2 regions of the Methylotenera mobilis JLW8 genome follow, and region 2 is predicted to be linked to the other one. Evidence: predicted binding sites of a transcription regulator. Region 2 holds the regulator's gene; the other holds the start of a gene.
What was found. Region 2 encodes sigma-54, which starts transcription at its own class of promoters, with help from an activator protein. Its sites were predicted from a motif close to TGGCACNNTTCCTGCT; they were not measured.
Positions count from the first base shown of each region.

Region 1: a site for sigma-54 is predicted at 1,530-1,545, ahead of MMOL_RS08400 (ANTAR domain-containing response regulator). Genes of this name have one in related genera too.

Region 1 covers NC_012968.1:1,807,492-1,810,920, reverse strand. The annotation lists gene mutS (DNA mismatch repair protein MutS) at 1-1,199, shown strand, start outside; gene MMOL_RS08400 (ANTAR domain-containing response regulator) at 1,580-2,155, shown strand; gene MMOL_RS08395 (CmpA/NrtA family ABC transporter substrate-binding protein) at 2,379-3,429, shown strand, end outside.
Region 2 covers NC_012968.1:2,339,768-2,343,196, forward strand. The annotation lists gene hprK (HPr(Ser) kinase/phosphatase) at 1-462, opposite strand, end outside; gene hpf (ribosome hibernation-promoting factor, HPF/YfiA family) at 501-827, opposite strand; gene MMOL_RS10945 (RNA polymerase factor sigma-54) at 973-2,550, opposite strand; gene lptB (LPS export ABC transporter ATP-binding protein) at 2,547-3,269, opposite strand; gene lptA (lipopolysaccharide transport periplasmic protein LptA) at 3,319-3,429, opposite strand, start outside.

The DNA of each region.
Region 1 (3,429 bases), 530 kb from region 2:
TTGAGTACAATAGTGTGCATGGCTTCTATATTGAAATGAGCCGCACGCAGGCTGAGTCTGCACCTGCGGAATACAGGCGCCGCCAAACGCTCAAAAATGTAGAGCGCTTTATCACGCCGGAGCTAAAGGCGTTTGAAGATAAAGTATTAAGTGCGAATGACCGTGCTTTAGCCCGTGAAAAAATGCTGTATGAGCAAGTACTGGCAGAGCTTGGGCAATATATCTCGGCATTACAAACCAATGCAGGTGCAGTAGCAACGCTAGATGTGCTGTGCTGCTTTACTGAGCGTGCCATTAGTTTAAATTATGTAGCGCCTATGTTCACGACAGAGGCAGGAATAGAAATCGTCAATGGACGCCATCCGGTGGTTGAGCAGATTTCCCAGGCCTCAGGTCAGCCATTTATCGCCAATGATGTGGTGCTTAGCCCCTATCGCCAGCTGTTATTGATTACCGGCCCCAACATGGGCGGTAAATCTACTTTTATGCGGCAGACTGCATTGATCGTACTACTAGCGTACTGTGGCTGCTACGTTCCGGCAACAAGTGTGAAAATAGGCGAGATTGACCGCATCATGACGCGCATTGGTGCATCGGATGACTTGGCGGGTGGACGCTCTACTTTTATGGTGGAGATGACGGAAACTGCCAATATCTTGCATAACGCGAGCGATAAGAGCTTAGTGTTGTTGGATGAAATTGGTCGTGGTACCTCTACTTTTGATGGCTTGAGTTTGGCTTGGGCAGTGGCCAAGCAGCTGTTAGAGAAAAATCGTGCCTATACTTTATTTGCCACGCATTATTTTGAGCTGACACGCATAGTGGACGAGTTCAAATATGCCGCCAACGTGCATTTAGATGCAGTTGAGCATGGCAACAGCATTGTATTTATGCATAAAGTAGAAGAGGGTGCCGTCAACCAAAGCTATGGTTTGCAGGTGGCACAGTTAGCGGGCATTCCTAAGCCCGTTATTAGTGCAGCAAAACGAAAACTCGCCCAGTTGGAGCTCAATCAGGTGGCAAGTCAAGACGCATCTACAGTGCCGCAGGTGGATATGTTTATGCACACCGAGCCAGCGGCAGAAGCACCGCTGCACCCAGTGTTGGCGGAGTTAGAATCACTGCAAGTGGACGACCTTACTCCTAAGCAGGCGCTAGACCTGCTATATCATTTAAAAGCCGCCGCCAATCAGGTTTAACAGCCCCAGAAACAACTACAACATCAATAACTAAAAGCTAAAAGCCTGGCAATCAAACTCGACAATCTAGCCTAGCTTTAAGCTTGGTAGTTGGGCTAACGCTAGGTAAGCAACGTATATTTCCTTTCTGCCAATTTTGCAGCAAATGTACGTATGCGCCACAGCGCAGGCCTTGGTCACCAATAGTGCTTCATCTTGGTACAAGCGCGTGCATGCGCACTCAATTTGTGCAAACTCCTAATCTTTAATTAGTTCCCTGATTCCCTCAAAATGTTGCGTTAAAAAATTATATTTGATGTAAAACAATTGCTTATGGTATTTTTTAATAGTTGGCATAGCTATTGCTTATACTAGTTCAAATGATAAGGTTTTAAGCTGCTATGTTAAAAGTGATGATCGTAGATAATAATTTGGAGCGCATTAAGCCACTGAAGCAATCTTTGCTCGATAGTGGTTACGATGTAATTGCGCATCTGAGAGATACCATCAATTTAAATGATGCATGCAGTAAGTTGCAGCCGGATGTGGTGGTGATTGATACGGATTCTCCCAGCCGTGACACATTGGAACATATTTGTGTGATGACGATGAATGATCCGCGCCCGGTGATGATGTTTACGCATGATGGTGACAAAGAGCAGATTAAATTGGCAACGCAGGCCGGTGTGTGTGCTTATGTGGTGGGTACTTTACCTAATGAGCGCTTACAGCCCGTGATTGATGCAGCAGTAGCTAGATTTGAAGAGTTTAAGAATTTACGTGTTGCCTTGCAAGAGGCAAACACTAAGTTAAGCGAACGTAAGGTGATTGAACGTGCAAAAGGTTTGATCATGAAGCAACGCAACGTTGATGAAAACGAGGCTTATAGCATGTTAAGAAAGATGGCGATGGAAAAGCATACGCGCATCGGTTCTTTAGCAACACAAATTGTAGAGGCAGCAGAATTGCTGCTTTAGCAGAGCAAATTAAGCACTAGGTAGTACTTGAGTATAAAAGCCCAATGGTGGGCAGTTAACTCAAGCAATAAAAAAACTAAGCCAATGGTGGCTAAGATCAAGTAATACAAGACAAAGGCGTCTTGATAAGCAATCAACTCTCTATGCATGGGTTGGTTTAACTTATCAGACGCCTTTTTTTATACATTTTTTAGATTGTTAGTATTATTTTAGGAGCGCTAAGATGGGCAATGACAATACAAGTAACAAAGTAAAAACACTTGATCAGCAACCAAATGTAGTCGTTGATCCGGCACGTCGTGATTTTTTTAAAATGAGCGCAATGGGCGCATTTGGAGCAGCGGCAATGATGGGTTTAGTGCCTAATGGTATCCGTACACAGGCATATGCAGCAGGCTCTGATGCCCCGGAAATTAAAGAAGTAAAAATTGGTTTTATTCCATTGACAGATTGTGCACCGATTGTCGTAGCTGCGGAGATGGGTTTTGATAAGAAGTACGGTATCAAAATTACTCCATCAAAAGAGGCGTCTTGGGCTGCTGTGCGCGATAAAGTAGCTAATGGGGAGTTACATGCAGCCCATATACTTTACGGTATGGTGTACGGTGTTCAGCTTGGAATTGGTGGTCAACAAAAAGATATGGCAGTGCTTATGGGTTTAAACCATAACGGCCAAGGTATTACACTTTCTAACCAATTGAAAGAAAAAGGTGTGAAAGATGGTAGAAGTCTAAAACGTTTACTTGATAACGAAAACCGCGACTATACCTTTGCGCAAACTTTCCCAACCGGTACACATGCAATGTGGTTGAATTACTGGCTTGCTGCGAATGGCATCCACCCACTGAAAGATGTTAAAAATATCGTTGTGCCTCCACCGCAAATGGTAGCAAATATGCGAATTGGTAACATGGATGGCTACTGTGTTGGCGAGCCTTGGAATGCAAGGGCTATCTTTGATAAGGTTGGTTTCTCAGTTGCTACTTCACAGGATATTTGGACTGATCATCCAGAAAAAGTATTGGGTACAACAGCAGAGTTTATGGAGAAAAATCCAAACACTGCTAGAGCAATGGTGATGGCGATTCTTGAGGCTTGTCGCTATATCGATGCAACAGAGAACCGTGCAAAAGTAGCTAAATTGATTTCAGGTAAAGCTTACGTAAATGCCCCTGAGCAAGTGATTGCAGGGCGCTTTGTGGGTGACTATGACAATGGTAACGGCAAGGTTTGGAAAGACCCTAACTACATGAAGTTCTTTGAAGATGGCAAAG
Region 2 (3,429 bases):
CAGCACGCCAAAGCCTTGCACTTCCATAAATACACCGTGCACACTGATAGTCTCGGCCATAGCCTGCGCCAGAAAGTGGCTCAAAATATCCATGAGCTCAGGGCTGCGTAAGGTAGAGGTAAATAACGGAACGTTGTGCTGGTTGGCGGCAGCCAACAAGATATCCAGTACATTTTCACCATTAGCCACAATCACAGCGGCTAAATCGGTGGAAAATAAATTATTAATTGCACGTTCAGCATCTGCACTAGGCAAGCTGGTCAGATAATCCATCTCGGCACAGCCCAATACCTGCACCCGGTTAGGATGTACAAAATTAAGGTGTCCAATTAGAGCCAGAGATGGCTTGGTAACTGTTTCGCTAGTGAGAGTATTTGACCCGCCGTCGAGTCCTGCAACCCAATTTAATTTGAGTTTACGGCGGGTTTGTTTGAATAGCTCAGCGACGTTGAATTGAGCCATATTTAAGGTAACAAAAAAGAATTAAATACTAGAAAAACTCAGTCAATGTTTTGATGCTTTACCGCACCATTCGCTTTGTGATGATTGGTATTTTTCTCTTTATGTTTCACCACTTGACGGTCAAGCTTGTCGGTCAACATATCGATGGCACTATACATATTCTCATCTTGGCATTCTGCGTGTAAATCATTACCAGGCACATGCAGTGTAGCTTCAACCTTTTGAGCCAGCTTTTCGACACTCATGGTCACCTTGACATCGATCACATGATCAAAGTGATTGCTGATTTTAGTTAACTTACTGGTGACATAGTCACGTAAAGCGGGCGTAATTTCTAAATGATGACCTGTTAATTGTAAATTCATGACTTGCTCCTTTTGAAAATATTCCGCAAATATTAATTCTTAGAGGTTCGTGATTAAGACTTACAGAACAATTTCAGTTTACAACTTTTCATTCGCTCTGTGGCAAGGAATTCAACAATTTTTTACGTAGATTTCAACAATCAACTTATAAGGATTTTCTTAAGCTTGCTGGCGCGATATTCATAGACTCACGATACTTGGCAATCGTGCGCCGCGCGACCACAATACCCTGTTTAGCCAGCAAATCTGTAATCTGATTATCCGAGTATGGCTTCCTTGGATTTTCTTGATCCACCAACTGCTTAATCAGGGCGCGAATGGCGGTTGCCGAACAAGTGCCGCCAGCATCGGTCGCCACTGAACTGCCAAAAAAGTACTTAAGTTCAAAAATACCGCGCGGTGTCAGCATGTATTTATTGGTCGTCACGCGTGAAATTGTTGACTCGTGCAAATCAAGCTCATCGGCAATCTCTCTTAATACTAGCGGGCGCATGGCAACTTCACCATACTCCAGAAAGTTGCGCTGTCTATCTACAATCGCCTGCGATACACGCAAAATGGTAGAAAAACGCTGCTGGATATTCTTAATCATCCATTTGGCTTCCTGCATCTGACTTTGCAGGTACTGACTGGAACTATCACGATTGCGCTTCAAGATACCAGCGTACAGCTGGTTGATCTTCAGTTTAGGAATCACACTGTCATTTAAGCTGGCAATCCAAATGCCTTTGACCTTTTTCACAATCACTTCATGCTGGATATAGTGCTCTGAACCTATATGGCTAAAAGCACTGCCAGGGCGTGGATTTAAACTGGTAATTAGTTGCTGCACCTGCTTTAAGGTAGCCTCATCACAGCCTAGTTCTTTACGCAATTTCACAAAGTCACGCGAGGCTAACACTTGCAGATGGTGCTTAGCCACCAAATCAGCCATCGCCAAATGCGGTGTAGATTTCGGCAACACCGCAAGCTGCAGTAGCAAGCACTCACTTAAGCTGCGCGCACCTACGCCTGGTGGATCCAAATGCTGCACATGACGCAACGCTGTTTGCAACTCTATCGCATCTATCTCCAGCTCTTCTGGCATCAGCTCGGCAATTTCCTCCAGGCTTTGCTCCAAGTAACCATCATCATTAATGCTATCTACTAGCATCAACGCAAGCGATTGATCGCGCTCGGACAAGGGCATCAACTTTAACTGGGACAGCAAATGCTCACGCAAACTGGTCTGCAAAGTTTCCTGCGGCTTGAAGTCACTGTCATCATCCGCCGGCATGGTGTTTTCATCCCAACGGCTGCCGTTGGAAAACTCATCAAACTCATCATTAAACTCAGCCGAAAACGTGTCTGCGTAATCTGTGCTTGGCACATCAAAATCAGCCGTATCGGACACATCCGCAACACTTGCATTTGCAGACTCTGCGCCATTGAACTCACTCGCAGATTCCGCATACTCAGCATCAAAATTTTCAAACTCAGGCTTAGCCTCTGCAGACTCAGGGCTGGTAGCAGATAAGTCGGCTCCGTCAGCCACCGGCTCTACGGCGTTGCCGTACTCATCCTCGGTGTCGTCACCCCGTTCCAGCAGGGGATTAGTTTGCATCAGCACATCAATTTCTTGATTCAGCTCCAGCGTTGAAAGTTGCAACAGGCGAATCGCCTGCTGCAACTGCGGCGTCAGCGATAGATTCTGTGAAAACTTTAGTTGTAACCCTTGCTTCATAGGCGGAAATCTTTACCCAAATACACTTCACGTACGCTTTCATTGGCCACAATCTCACTTGGCACGCCTGAAGCAAACACATGGCCTTGATTCACAATATAAGCACGGTCGCAAATACCCAAAGTTTCACGCACGTTATGATCAGTAATCAGCACGCCAATATTGCGCGCACTTAAGAAGCGGATAATTTGCTGGATATCAATCACCGCAATCGGATCAATGCCAGCAAACGGCTCATCTAACAAAATAAAACTGGGGTCTGATGCCAAACAGCGTGCAATTTCTACACGGCGGCGCTCGCCACCAGACAGACTCACCGCGGCACTATCGCGGATATGCGTGATGTGCAACTCTTCCAGCAGCGATTCCAAACGGGCTGACATTTCGTCTTCAGGAATGTCCTGCAACTGCAGGATAGCGAGAATGTTTTCAGACACCGTCAATTTACGGAAAATGGAGGCTTCCTGCGGCAAATAGGACAAACCCATCCTAGCACGCATATGAATCGGCAAATGACTGAGCTCCGTGCCATCCAAGGCAATCCTACCGGCGTCCAGCGCCACCAAACCCACTATCATATAAAAACTGGTGGTTTTACCCGCGCCATTCGGGCCAAGCAGCCCGACCACCTCACCACTTTTAATCGTTAACGAGATGTCCTGCACTACCGTACGGGCACCGTAGGATTTACGCAAACTTTCTACAGTTAATTCGCTCATCTTTGTTCACTTATCATGGTTTACTTATCATGCAATTATCGCTTCAACACTATTGTGCAGTACCGGCATTTCTACTGACTTCCAAAGTACGGCTGAACCTTGTGTCTTTCACCGTAGGGATTGGGCCAGTAGAGGTCTCAGGCTTAGGTTTGTTGGCAGG